Saccharobesus litoralis: one gene and its partners. The protein of the gene in region 1 binds, or shares a complex with, the protein of each later gene. Links are inferred from orthologs where the notes say so. Each region holds a gene or a part of one and is shown in the gene's direction. Other genes may lie near its edges.

What was found. Proteins that work in one complex are often made in the same cells at the same time.
Region 2: the proteins of rne (region 1) and pnp are in contact, whole or in part, in a cryo-EM structure (PDB 9QH0), measured with the Escherichia coli proteins. The link is inferred for Saccharobesus litoralis from one-to-one orthologs.
Region 3: the proteins of rne (region 1) and eno are in contact, whole or in part, in a solved structure (PDB 2FYM), measured with the Escherichia coli proteins. The link is inferred for Saccharobesus litoralis from one-to-one orthologs.

Annotation. Positions count from the first base shown.
Region 1 is NZ_CP026604.1:1,606,643-1,615,418, reverse strand. Bases 3,170-6,801 are described here. They hold rne (ribonuclease E), read left to right. Parts: upstream 3,170-3,502; coding sequence 3,503-6,601; downstream 6,602-6,801. Other genes in these bases: C2869_RS05650 (Imm39 family immunity protein), read left to right, coding at 6,747-6,801. Also shown: 23S rRNA accumulation protein YceD, read right to left, coding at 1-315; C2869_RS05670 (Maf family protein), read left to right, coding at 414-1,007; C2869_RS05665 (HAD-IA family hydrolase), read right to left, coding at 1,155-1,802; 23S rRNA pseudouridine(955/2504/2580) synthase RluC, read right to left, coding at 1,813-2,763; more of C2869_RS05650, read left to right, coding at 6,802-7,151; pyrF (orotidine-5'-phosphate decarboxylase), read right to left, coding at 7,249-7,950; C2869_RS05640 (hypothetical protein), read right to left, coding at 7,958-8,776. UniProt on the Escherichia coli protein: Endoribonuclease that plays a central role in RNA processing and decay. Required for the maturation of 5S and 16S rRNAs and the majority of tRNAs. Also involved in the degradation of most mRNAs.
Region 2 is NZ_CP026604.1:3,312,328-3,315,235, forward strand. It holds pnp (polyribonucleotide nucleotidyltransferase), read left to right. Parts: upstream 1-358; coding sequence 359-2,458; downstream 2,459-2,908. Other genes in the region: rpsO (30S ribosomal protein S15), read left to right, coding at 1-30; nlpI (lipoprotein NlpI), read left to right, coding at 2,589-2,908. UniProt on the Escherichia coli protein: Involved in mRNA degradation. Catalyzes the phosphorolysis of single-stranded polyribonucleotides processively in the 3'- to 5'-direction. Also involved, along with RNase II, in tRNA processing.
Region 3 is NZ_CP026604.1:4,014,182-4,017,002, forward strand. It holds eno (phosphopyruvate hydratase), read left to right. Parts: upstream 1-672; coding sequence 673-1,971; downstream 1,972-2,821. Other genes in the region: C2869_RS14550 (CTP synthase), read left to right, coding at 1-618; C2869_RS14560 (hypothetical protein), read left to right, coding at 2,178-2,714; ftsB (cell division protein FtsB), read left to right, coding at 2,780-2,821. UniProt on the Escherichia coli protein: Catalyzes the reversible conversion of 2-phosphoglycerate (2-PG) into phosphoenolpyruvate (PEP). It is essential for the degradation of carbohydrates via glycolysis.

The DNA of each region.
Region 1 (8,776 bases):
TTCCGCTGGAACTAAGTCTTCATCAACTTTTTTCGATTCTGGTGTAAATACCGTAGAAAAAGTCAAATGATAGGGCATTTCCCCACCACAGCGTTCACAAGTTATTAGCACATCCGTTTGAGCATCGACAAGCAGAACCGTTAAGCCTTGCTCATCAACCTTGCAACATAACTCAACGTCAACTACCCCGCTTTTATCGAGAGTAATATCATTGAGTCGTTTTAAATTTTCCAATAGATAAACACCAGAATAATCAGAGCGTTTTTGCGCACTTTTTATTGGGTCAATCTCAATTGGCATCTTAACCTTTTGCATAGCGCGCGAATAGTATAGATCTGGACTTGTTTAGTCAAACGAATTTAACGAAAATACACAACCTATTATGTTCCTGCTTAAAATAAAAGTGTCTACCTATGAGTCAAACATCTATCATTCTTGCTTCTACTTCTCCCTATCGAAAGCAAATTCTCGAAAAATTACAGTTACCGTTCGATACCGCGAAGCCACATGTCGATGAAACACCATTAGAAAATGAAAGCGCATCAGCCTTAGTTGAGCGCCTTGCTTTACTAAAAGCCCAAGCGGTTGCTAAAAATACGCCAAACGCGATTGTCATAGGTTCTGACCAAGTTGCTGTTATCGACAATAAAATTCTTGGCAAACCGGGAAATTTCGAAAATGCCGTTAAACAATTACAACAACTTAATGGCAAAACCGTCACGTTTTTAACTGGCTTAAGTGTGCAATGGCTCGCCAAAGATTTAATTTCAACCCAAGTTGTGCCGTTTGAAGTTGAATTTAGAGAATTATCCCTAGAAGAAATAAAAGCTTACCTTAATAAGGAACAACCATATAATTGTGCGGGTAGTTTTAAAAGTGAAGCTTTAGGTATTAGCTTATTTAACGCATTAAGAGGTGATGATCCGAACACCCTAATGGGTTTACCTTTAATAGCACTAACAAAAGTATTACGTGAATTTGGCGTTAACCCATTAACTGACTTTTAAATTTAATGCTTTAAAGATCATTAAAACCTAGCTCCCTAAGTAAAAGATGTATTGGCATCTTGTACTTAGGGTATTAGCACTTAAACTTTAATAAGCTTTCGTCAGCCGTTTTCGCCAATTTAGATCTTTACACCATTTGCTTAAAAATTAAGGCTGCAAAATATAATTAACAATGCCAGTCAGGTTATCGGCAATCAATACCGGCTTATGCTTATTTAATGCATCAAAATCATCAACACCATGAGTCACGCCAATCCGGTCCATATTGATAGCTTGTGCCATAGCTAAATCATGTACCGTATCACCAATATAAACACACTCACTGGCACGCACGTCTAACTCAGCCAATATTTCATTAAGCATTTGCGGATCAGGCTTAGAAGCTGTCTCATCTGCACAGCGACTGGCAGAGAAAAAATGCCTAGTACCACTTGAATCCAGCACTTTATTCAATCCCCTGCGGCGTTTTCCTGTCGCAACACCTAATACAGCTCCAGCGTCTTTAAGTTGGGTTAAACAATCAAGAGCATCCGCAAATAAAGGCGACGCCACCTGACTATTATTATAGGTACGACTATAGTCAGCACCGATTTGTTGCTGTACAGCCAAAGTAGAATCAGGAAATAAAACTTCAACGGCCGTTTCTAACGATAAGCCAATAATCGATTTAGCTTTATCAACACTGGGGACAACCACTTGGTTTAGCTCAGCAGCGACTTGCACCGCATTGACAATTTTAGCGATAGAATCCATTAAGGTGCCATCCCAATCAAACAGCACAACTTTATATTTCATTAATTGCTTCCTACTTTAATTTATTTAAAGCCTGCGCGAGCTTATCATCAAGAGGGGCTTCAACTCTTAGTGTGGTTTCGGTTTTAGGGTGTAAAAAGCTGATCGATGCGGCATGCAAAAATAAACGCTTCACACCAACCTGTTTGACAACTTGATCAAAATCTTTTTCACCATACTTATCATCGCAAGCTATTGGGTGGCCACTGGCTGCGGTATGAACACGGATCTGATGCGTGCGTCCAGTCACAGGCGAAGCTTCAACTAATGTGGCTTGATCAAAGCGTTGTAATACACGAAATTTAGTTAAACTCGGTTTACCCAATTTAGCATCGACTTTAACTAAGCGTTCTCCCGAAGACAGTTGGTTTTTATGCAAAGGCTTTTCTACTTTACGTAATTTATCGGACCAACGCCCTCTGACCAACGCCCAGTAACGCTTATCAACCGTTTTATGCCTTAATTGCTCATGTAATGACTTTAATGCCGAGCGTTTTTTCGCAATGACGATAGCCCCAGATGTATCTCGGTCCAAGCGATGAACTAATTCAAGCGAACGGCAATTAGGCCGCAATTTACGTACAGCTTCAATTAAGCCAAAATTTAAACCTGAGCCGCCATGCACAGCTAACCCAGATGGCTTGTTGATAATCATCAAGCTTTCATCTTCAAATAGAATATTTTTTTCTACACTATCTAAAATATGTTGGCCCACTTGCTTAGGTTTATCTGCGGCTTCATCTATTTTAATAGGCGGAATACGAACGACATCACCTTCTTGTAACTTATATTCAGGTTTAACTCGCTTTTTATTGACGCGAATTTCGCCTTTACGAATGATCCGATAGATGAGCGATGTCGGCACACCTTTCAAGTTCCTTTTTAGCCAATTGTCTATTCTTTGACCACAAATCTCTTCATCCAAGGTAACAAAACTAACTGACTTGTAGTCATTTTCTTTCATTGTTAATATTTCTGCATTAATCGATGATTTCAATTGCCGTAATTGGCAAGCGTTTGCTATATTTTCCGCTATGGCATTTTACAATGCCAGTTATTTTTCCAAATGTATTAAGATTGAAGGTGACCCTCGCTTACGTAAGAGGTTTACGCGCAGCATGTATATAAGCTAATTTAAGTATTAGACTTATGTGCCATTCGCATTTTTAACTTATCCGGAGTGTGTACTTTTTCGCGGTCGGTTAAAACGTGAAAATCCTGTCGGGAGTGGTCATCAATATTGAAAATTCGCCTAAACGCGATTAAATAAGTTAACCCAATCTACAAGCATCAAATGCACAAATTTTGATGTTAAGAAAGTAAGGCTATTTGCAGTGCTAATGAGGAGTGAAAAAACACTCCAAAGACTGCTAGCCTTAGTTAGTCAAAGCGATCGGGGTTTAAGGGAAGCCGTCACGCTTCGAGGCCCATAACATATGAACTATTATGTTATAGGGAATAAGTGCTGACAATGAACCATAAAACCCGAACGAGAAGACTATATGCAAAGGAGAAAGCGCTGCTAGCAAAGTGAATAACACTGAGCTAGGCGGTGTTGTGTGTCTCACATTTGAGATCACAAACTATCAGCGACTATCGGACTTTGTTAATTCAATTGTAAAAATACGTGATGTTCGGGAGAACGACACGGCAAGGTAACTTAAATTAATTTGTTTAGGCGTTGTTAGGACAATTAGAACGCCATGAAACGCATGTTAATCAATGCAACGCAAGAAGAAGAATTGCGCGTTGCTCTGGTAGACGGCCAACGTTTATACGATTTAGATATCGAAGCGTCAGGCCACGAGCAAAAAAAAGCCAGTATCTATAAAGGTAAAATTACCCGCGTAGAACCCAGCCTTGAAGCTGCTTTTGTCGACTATGGTGCTGAGCGCCATGGTTTCCTACCTTTAAAAGAAATCGCTAAAAACTACTTCCCTGAAGGCTATACGTTTTCAGGCCGCCCTAATATCAAAGACGTTGTACAAGAAGGCTTAGAAGTCATTGTTCAAATTGATAAGGAAGAGCGCGGTCAAAAAGGGGCTGCATTAACGACCTTTATCAGCTTAGCGGGTAGTTATCTGGTTTTAATGCCAAATAATCCTCGCGCTGGTGGTATTAGCCGTCGCATCGAGGGTGACGAGCGCACCGAATTAAAAGAAGCACTGAATAAGCTTGAATTACCTAAAGGCATGGGCTTAATTGTTCGTACTGCCGGTGTAGGTAAATCTTATGAAGAGCTAGAATGGGATTTAAATTTACTTAAGCATCACTGGAAAGAAATTCAGCGTGCTGCTGATGAACGTCCATCACCTTTCTTAATTCATCAAGAAGGCGATGTTATCGTTCGTGCAATTCGCGATTACTTACGCCGTGATGTCGATGAAATTCTTATCGATAGTAAAAAAGTATTCGAGCGTACGCGAGAACATATATCACGTGTTCGTCCTGACTTTATTAACCGTGTGAAAAAGTATGATGGTGATCGACCGTTATTTACTCACTACCAAATAGAAAGTCAGATCGAGTCTGCATTCCAACGTGAAGTACGCTTACCATCAGGTGGTTCAATAGTTATTGATCCGACCGAAGCGTTAACATCAATTGATATCAACTCATCTAAAGCAACAAAAGGTGGTGATATTGAAGAAACCGCACTCAACACCAATTTAGAGGCAGCTGACGAAATAGCTCGCCAACTACGTTTACGTGATTTAGGTGGTTTAGTGGTTATCGACTTTATCGATATGACACCGGCACGCAACCAACGTGAAGTCGAAAACCGCCTTAGAGATGCAACCCGTCAAGACAGAGCTCGAATTCAATTAAGTCGAATTTCTCGTTTCGGCTTGCTAGAAATGTCTCGTCAACGTTTACGCCCTTCTCTGGGTGATAATGCCAACATACCTTGTCCACGCTGCTCAGGCACGGGCAATATTCGTTCAACTGAGTCACTGGCCTTATCGATTCTTCGCTTACTTGAAGAAGAAGCGATTAAAGAAAACACAGTGCAAGTCAGAGCGACAGTGCCGGTTGATGTTGCTACCTACTTATTTAACGAAAAGCGCGGAGCTGTGCGCTTTATCGAGAAAAGTCATGGTGTTCGCGTATTAGTGCTACCTAATCCGCATTTAGATTCACCGCATTACGAAATGGTGCGTTTGAAGAAAGATGATTTAACGGACGAACTTAGCTACGCGTTAGTCAAAACACCTGAGTTGGAACTTGATCCTAGTATTAAGCAGTTTGTTGAAACGCCAACCACCACTGCAGTGCAAAAAGAAGAACCCGCACTAAAAGGATTTTCAGCTCCACCTCCTGCCCCTGTAGCGCCAGCCCCTACAGCACAGCCAAAAACAGATGAGAAGCAACCTAAGTCGTTATTTGCCAAAATTGCCGACTTATTTAAATCACTATTCGCTGTTGAAGAAGAGCCAGAGCCGAAAAAATCGACTCAGAAACGTGGTAATCAATCACGCAATGGCCGTGGTGGTAAACGCTCAGGTAATAATAACCGTCGCGGTGGTAATAGGAACAATCGTAATCGTCGCCCTAATGGTGATAAAGACGAAGAGCGTAAGTCACAAAAAACTAACGAACGCCCTAACAAGGAAAGAAAACCTCGTCGTGCTGAAACGGCAAATACAGAGGTTAAAGAAAAGGTTGAAGAGCGCCGCCAACGTCGTAATCAAAGACGTAAAGTGCGTGTGAAAGATAACAACCAAGAAAAAACTGAGAACCAAGCGGTAAATACCCTTGATGTGGCGAACGAAACAGAAGCTAAAGCCCCTAAGGCGCCAGCTTCAAAACCACAGCAAGAAGAAAAAGCACTTGGTACTGCAACAGCCAAAACTGTCGATGATAAGCCTATTGCAGATAATAATAGCGCAGAAACATCAGCCGTTAGTGACGAGAAAAACGTCGTTGATAATGCAGAAACGAAGAAAACGACAGAAAAACGTCGTGAAGGCCGTAGTCGTCGCACACCACGTCACCTTCGTACATCTGGACAAAAACGCCGTAAAGACGAAACTAAACCAGAAACCACAGCAGAAGCAAGCAACCAGCATCCTGAAGTGACACAAGCTGAATCTCAGGAGTTGTATAGTCATCCTGAGCCTAGCCCAGATCCAGTTGAAAGTCGTTACCCTGGTGTAGAACAGTCGTCTGTCGCTAACGAAGACAAAACGGCTCCAGTTGCTGAAGAAACCAAGGTTGAAGCACAAACGCCAGTCGTAGCCGAAACTGATAAAGTTGACGTTAAAGAAGGCGAAAACACAACAACACCTTCAACAACAGTAACTGCAACAGTCGAAGCACCACAAGTAAGACAAGAATTTCAACAAAGCTTGCCTTTAGAGTCGACTGAAACAGAAGTAGAAGCGACTACAGCAGCTGTTGAAGCTGTTGAAGCTGTTGAAGCTGTTGAAGCTGTTGAAGCTGTTGAAGCTGTTGAAGCTGTTGAAGCTGTTGAAGCTGTTGAAGCAGAAGCTAAGCCAATCGCTAGCTCTGAGCAACCAGTAACAACACCTAATAGTTCGTCAGATGCAGTAACAGAAGCTATTGCGTTGTCAGAAACTACCGAAGGTTTAAATCAGCAGCACAAGCCTAGCTTTACAGCAAAAGGCCATGCCTTCGCACCAATGGCTAAAACACAACCTGAGCAACTCGATCTAAGCCAAGCGCTTAAAATCGAAGCTATGCCTGTTGACCAACGTTTACTTATAAAAACGTCTGGTAAGGCTGCTGGTGGCCAGAACGCATCAGGTCAAAGTCAATCGTCAATGACTCGAGCTGTCTAATATCTAAGCCCTAGCAATAGGGCTTATTATTCTGCTTATAAAGCATGATCAAAAAAGCCGCAAATGCGGCTTTTTTTATGCTTATAAATAACTTTATACTGGATAAGCCCACCACAAACATTAACTGTTATATTGCGAGTAAAGCATGGCTCATAATCGTAAATTAGTAATAGGTGCTGTCGCTTTAGTAAAAGCGAGAGTCCATAATTCAATAGAGGCATTTGAAGAAGCTAGAGATTATGTCGAAGAGATTTTAATCTCTTTTGATTGGCTTAAAGGTGCTCCTTTTAAATGGGTAGGTTTAATTGTCCGTTATGGGTTAAAAAATGACGAGTTCCCCGCTTTTCAAAATGTAAATAAAAAGAATGGTGATTTACCAATAGCGATTGAAGTAGATGTAAATGATATATTAGAAATTCATAAAAATAAGGATGAGTTCGCTCTATATATTAAAAAGTTAACTTTTTCATGTTTACTTGCAGTTGCTGAAAAGTACAAACTATCTAAGAAAGAATTAGAGTTGGAATTAGTTAAGTTAAGCGCAATATAACAAGCTAATACAGGCAGGGACTTCTAACGGTTGGCTAAGTTGCGCTTCGCTTCACATTTTAGCCAACAGCAATAAACCCCAGATTTAGGCGTTGCTATTAACCCTTTAATGATAAGTTTATTTGCTCTAATACAGCATAAGGGTCTTGAGCTTGGGTAATAGGTCGGCCTATCACTAAGTAATCAGCACCATCTTTAACCGCTTGTTCAGGTGTCATAATGCGTTTTTGATCACCTTTATCACTACCTGCAGGGCGAATTCCCGGCGTCACTAACTTAAAGTCTTGGCCTAACGCTTGTTTAAGCATTATTGCTTCTTGCGCAGAACAAACGACTCCATCTAAACCACTTTTAGCCGCTAACGTTGCTAAAGAAAGCACCTGCTCTTGTGGTGTTTTTTGGATCCCCAAACCATTTAAATCGGATTGATCCATACTGGTTAATACAGTTACACCAATAAGTAATGGTTTTCTGCCCGACAAGCCTTGTAATGCTTCTTGAGCAGTACTCATCATAACTTCCCCACCACTCGTGTGTACATTAACCATCCATACACCTAAATTAGCGGCTGCAACGCAGGCTTTAGCTGTCGTTGCCGGAATATCGTGAAATTTTAAATCTAAAAAAACATCAAAGCCTTTATCTACTAACTTTCCGACAAACTGCGGACCAAAGTAAGTAAACATTTCCTTACCTACTTTTAAGCGACATTGCTCTGGTTTTATTTTATCTACAAGTGAAAGCGCGTCGTGCTGATCAGCAAAATCCAACGCGACAATAATTTGCGAATTGTTCGCCATTGTCTATTTAATCTCCGGTTAGGCCTTTAATTGGCTTCACACTGCCCCAATTTTTACAACGAGGGCATTGCCAAAATAAAAAGCTGCCTTGATAACCACATTGGTCACATTCAAAATCGGGTAACTGCTCTATTTTTTTCACAACCATGCTCTGCAAGCTTTTCATCATAGAGCGAGCATGTTCAGAATCTACTTGGCTAGCATTAACATCCATCAAACTAGCAAACCCTCGGATCGTTGCGTGTCCTTCCAGCATATTAACTAAGGTCTTTCGCGCAGCAGATGCATTGTTATTCTCTAGTTGTAATTTGGCTATTTTATCAGCGATAGCCGTGCTTGAAGTACTTAACTTTTCTGTTCGCTGTAAAAACTTTAACTGCTCTGTTTTACAAGGAAAAATATCATCCAGTTTCGGTACGACTAATGAAACAAAGTCGACCGCCTGTTCAACTAGATCGTGAGCATATTTTTGCGCTTTATCCAATTGTTCACCTTCTAACGAAAACGCAATTAAGGCTAAATAAGCCCGTGCACAACGTGAATCATAACTTAGCGCCTGTAATAAACTTTGCTGTTTCTCTTGTCCCTGCTGCTTTTCTGCTAACTCACAAAGCAAATAGGCACGAACATTATCGAGATTGTCCCCTTCTTGCGGTTCCAAGCCTTTTATAATTTCATATGCCGGCAACCAGTCTCGATAAGTTTGATAAATACGAGAAAGCAATGTTCTCGCTTCATAATCCAAATCATTATCATCAACTAATGGTTTTAATAGCGCTTCTGCTCTGTCGTATAACGCACTGTCTATAAAATCTTTAGCGAGTTG
Region 2 (2,908 bases), 1.7 Mb from region 1 along the record:
TTAATTAAACGTTTAGGCTTACGTCGTTAAGTTTTACGTTTAAACAAAAAAGAGCCGCAAGGCTCTTTTTTGTTATATGGGTTAGGCTAGCTCATTTTGATGCGCTATTTTTAAGCAGTTGTCATTAAATTACCTAGTTTTTTGCCCGCATTAATTGTGGTTCTAAAATCTTTTCGTATACTAGCCACACTTTATTTAGGTAACTTGAAAGCAAATTCACCCGTGCTAAATACTTGATCTCAGTAGCTAGTTGAAAGTACTTTTTTTAAGAGTACTTTCATCTAGCTAAGTCCTGTATTTAGATGAGTGAAATTGGGTAACGGTTACTCATTTTTCATTTAAAAATATAAGGATAACTATGTTAAATCCAATTACACATTCTTTTCAGTATGGCCAACATACTGTTACTTTAGAAACGGGTATGATTGCCCGCCAAGCAAGTGCCGCTGTTATGGCCAGCATGGACGACACATCAGTACTCGTTTCAGTTGTTGAGAAAAAATCGGATGAACCGCGTGACTTTTTCCCATTAACTGTAAACTATCAAGAAAAAGCCTATGCTGCAGGTAAAATTCCAGGTGGTTTCTTTAAGCGTGAAGGTCGTCCAAGTGAAGGCGAAACCTTGATAGCACGTCTTATTGACCGTCCAATCCGTCCTTTATTCCCTAAAGCTTATTGTAATGAAGTACAAGTTGTGATCACTGTGGTTTCAGCTAACCCAGAAATTCCAACTGACGTTATTTCAATGATAGGTGTATCTGCGGCATTATCAATTGCTGGAACGCCATTCCAAGGCCCTGTTGGTGCTGCTCGTGTTGGTTATAAAGATGGTCAATACATGTTAAACCCTGTTATTTCTGAATTACCAAGCAGCCAACTTGATTTAGTGGTTGCTGGTACTGAAAGTGCAGTGTTGATGGTGGAATCAGAAGCTGAAGTATTATCTGAAGATGTCATGCTTGGCGCTGTTGTTTATGGTCATGAGCAATCTCAAGCTGTAATCGAAGGTGTTAAAGCATTTAAAGCAGCGGTTAACCCAACCGAATCAGATTGGGTAGCACCAGAAGTTAATACTGAATTAAAAGAGAAAGTGACAGCCGCTTCTAAAGACGGTTTTACAGCAGCCTATCAAATCACAGATAAAATGGCGCGTTATGAAGCTGTAGGCGTAGTTAAAGCCGAAGCATTAGCGAAATTGCTAGCCGAAGATGAAGAGCTTGATGAAGGCGAAATTGGCGACATGCTAAGTTCAGTTGAAAAATCAGTTGTACGTGATCGCATTATCGCCGGTGAGCCACGCATTGATGGTCGTGATCCTGAAAGTGTTCGTGCTCTTGATGTTCGTACGGGTATTTTACCACGTACACACGGTTCATCTTTATTCACTCGTGGTGAAACACAAGCTATTGTCGCAGCGACGTTAGGTACTCCACGTGATGCACAAATCATCGATAGTCTAACGGGCGAGTCTACTGATAACTTCATGTTGCACTATAACTTCCCTCCATACTGTGTAGGTGAAACTGGCATGATAGGCTCACCTAAGCGTCGTGAAATTGGTCACGGTCGTTTGGCTAAGCGCGGCGTACAAGCGGTTATGCCAAGCCTTGACGAATTCCCATACACAGTTCGTGTTGTATCAGAGATCACTGAATCAAACGGTTCAAGCTCTATGGCTTCTGTTTGTGGTACCTCTTTAGCACTTATGGATGCCGGTGTACCGATTAAAGCGTCTGTAGCGGGTATTGCTATGGGTCTAGTTAAAGAAGATGACAAGTTTGTCGTGTTATCAGACATATTAGGTGACGAAGACCACTTAGGTGACATGGACTTTAAAGTAGCGGGTACCCAAGAAGGGGTTACAGCGTTACAAATGGATATCAAAATTGAAGGTATCACTAAAGAGATCATGCAGATTGCTTTGAACCAAGCAAAAGCGGCTCGTTTACATATTTTGAATGTTATGGATGAAGCGATTTCTGGTCACCGTGAAGAAGTTTCTGAGTTTGCGCCTCGCATATACGAGATGAAGATTGACGCTGATAAGATCCGTGATGTTATCGGTAAAGGTGGCGCAACAATTCGCCAGCTTACTGAAGAGACAGAAACCACAATCGAAATCGAAGACGATGGTAAAGTTAAGATCGCAGCAACTGATAAATCTAAAGCAGAAGCAGCAATGGAGCGCATTAAGCAAATTACTGCTGAAGTTGAAGTGAACCAAGTTTATCAAGGTAAAGTTGTACGTATCGTTGACTTTGGTGCCTTTGTTGAAGTGTTACCGGGTAAACAAGGTCTTGTTCATATTTCACAAATCTCTGAAGAGCGTGTTGAAAAAGTTCAAGATTACATTCAAGAGGGTCAAGAAGTCACTGTTAAGGTACTTGAGATTGACCGTCAAGGCCGCGTACGCTTAAGCATGAAAGCGGCAGTTGAAAAGCCTGAAGTAGCTGAATAATCGATTAATTTTAATACTCGATTGTAAAAGGGAGCGTTTTAGCTCCCTTTTTTGTTTTTGTAGCACTGACAATCTTGTCTTCTGCTTGTATAGTGACGTTATAGAGGTCATTACTAACAAGAAACACTATATGTATTTTAAGTTGGGCGCCATGCTAATGCTTATTATCAGTTTAGCGGCCTGTAACAGTACACCTAAAAATAATGAGCAGCAGATGCTCTTTGTTAAACCGCTGCAAGTTTCTACCCAGCAGCAACTAGCCATTAAACGTTTGTCTGATATTTTAGGTCATGTCAATTTGACTGAAGAGCAGCAAGCTGAAGTGTATTTTCAACGTGGGCGGCGCTATGACGAAATAGGCCTTAACCAGTTAGCTCATTTCGATTTTAACCAAGCATTAAGGCTTAAACAGAATTTAGCTGAAGCCTATAATTATATTGGTATTTACTA
Region 3 (2,821 bases), 2.4 Mb from region 1 along the record:
GTCGATAAATTAGCTGATGTAGATGCGATTTTGGTACCTGGCGGTTTTGGTGAACGAGGCACAGCAGGTAAAATGCTAGCTGCACAATATGCTCGTGAAAATAACGTTCCTTATTTAGGTATATGCTTAGGCATGCAAATGGCGTTAATCGAATTTGCGCGTAATGTGGCTAAATTAGAAAATGCTAACAGCACGGAATTTGATGCAGAGACTCAACACCCTGTCGTTGGTTTAATTACCGAATGGCAAAATAACGAGGGTGAAATGGAAGAGCGTTCAGAGCAATCTGACTTGGGTGGCACTATGCGTTTAGGTTCGCAATTGTGTCATTTAGAAGCGGGTTCCAAAGCCGCTCAAGCTTATGGTTCAGAACAGATCCATGAGCGTCATCGTCACCGCTATGAAGTTAATAATAACTATCGTCAACAACTTGAGGAAGCTGGCTTAGTTTTCTCTGGTTTGTCGGCAGATAAGAAACTGGTTGAAGTTATTGAGTTGCCTAATCATCCATGGTTTATTGCAGCTCAATTTCATCCAGAGTTCACGTCAACGCCGCGTGATGGCCATCCTTTATTCCAAGGGTTTGTCGCCGCAGCGTATGCAGCACAGAAACAATAAAAACACACGCGCGCTAGAAAGCGCGCTTTTCGTTATACATATCGAGGAAGGACTATGTCATCTATCGTAAACATCATTGGTCGTGAAATTATTGATTCACGCGGAAACCCAACTGTAGAAGCAGACGTATATTTAGAAAGCGGTGCTATGGGTCGTGCAGCAGCTCCTTCTGGTGCTTCTACTGGTTCACGTGAAGCACTTGAATTACGCGACGGTGATAAAAGCCGCTTTTTAGGTAAAGGCGTAATTAAAGCTGTTGAAAATGTAAATGGTGTTATTAAAGAAGCACTAGTTGGTAAAGACGCACTTGACCAAAAAGCTGTAGACCAAGTGATGTTAGACCTAGACGGTACTGACTTTAAGAGCAACTTGGGCGCAAATGCTATTTTAGCTGTTTCTTTAGCCACAGCTAAAGCGGCTGCAGCTGAAAAAGGCGTAGCTTTATACGAGCACATTGCTGACTTAAACGGTACTTCAGGTCAGTACAGCCTTCCATTACCAATGATGAACATCATCAACGGTGGTGAGCACGCTGACAACAATGTTGATATTCAAGAATTCATGATCCAACCTGTTGGTGCTAAAACTTTCAAACAAGCTATCCAAATGGGTGCTGAAGTTTTCCATAACTTAAAGAAAGTTTTAAACGCTCGTGGTTACAACACTGCTGTTGGTGACGAAGGTGGTTTTGCACCAGACCTTAAGTCTAACGCTGAAGCGTTAGAAGTTATCGCAGAAGCGATTAAAGCAGCTGGATACGAAATCGATAAAGATATTACTTTAGCATTAGACTGTGCTGCGTCTGAGTTCTACGAAAAAGACAATGGTATCTACAACTTGAAAGGTGAAGGCAAAACGTTCACTTCTAACGAGTTCTCTGATTTCTTATCTACTTTATGTGACGAATACCCAATCGTTTCAATCGAAGATGGTTTAGATGAGTCTGATTGGGATGGTTTCGCATACCAAACTAAGATCCTTGGCGACAAGATCCAAATCGTTGGAGACGACTTATTCGTAACTAACACTAAGATCTTAAAAGAAGGTATCGAGAAAGGTATCGCTAACTCAATCTTAATCAAGTTTAACCAAATTGGTTCTTTAACTGAAACGTTAGAAGCTATCCAAATGGCTAAAGACGCTGGTTACACTGCTGTTATCTCTCACCGTTCAGGTGAAACTGAAGATGCAACTATTGCTGATTTAGCAGTAGGTACTGCAGCTGGTCAAATCAAGACAGGTTCAATGAGCCGTTCTGATCGTGTTGCTAAGTACAATCAGTTATTACGTATTGAAGAAGCGCTAGGCGACAAAGCTGTATATGCCGGTCGTTCAGCCGTTAAAGGTCAATAATATCTGATCTTTTGTCATGCTGGCCTTTTCAATAGGCCAGCATATTCGTTACACTTCACTAATCTTCTGTTAAATCAATTCTGACTTTGAATAAATCGGCCGCTCAACAACGAGATTTTGCCCAAGATAGCGAAAGGCTGCTTACTTATTCTCAACTGTGTAACGTTTTTTATGAACGTGAATTAAAAATGTTGATGGATAGCGATATGCCTCCCGCGCTGTTACAAAAGCGTTTATCTAGTTTATCGTTTTACGTTAAACGTGCTGCTGAATCGATTATTAGTTTAAGTTCGCCCATCAGTTTAGATAGTCAAAATGGTGCTTGGTCGGCCAGCCAAAAACGTAAAATACCCACAGAAAAAGTTGATCCTGAAGCTAACTTTAAATGGTTTAGTCGATATTCAGATATTGGCTTAATTGTTCCTATTCAAATTACTCAACAAGGTTTAACGCATATTAAGTTAGATTGTATTGATGAAATAGATACCGTAAATCAATGCTTTCATGTTAATGAGTTAGGTTGGTTTAATTTTTACGGCCAGACTTTACAAGATGATCTAATCAAACACAAAACAGCGTTTAAATCTGCAAAAGATATTATGATTGCAGCGTGTTGTGGCCACCAATGGATAGGGAGCGATAGAACTTATCATAGAACGTTATCGTTACGTGAATTGTTATTAACATCAGTTATTAATTGGCAACAGTTAAATAAGCCTTTACCTATAACTAAAACTAGCTAATTGCGTCTGGCTATTCATGATCCTGCAAGGTAATATTAGCTTAACTTTAATATTATCAGTTCACCATGTCTCTTTTTAGGTTAGTGCTAATAGTGTTGCTTTGTATG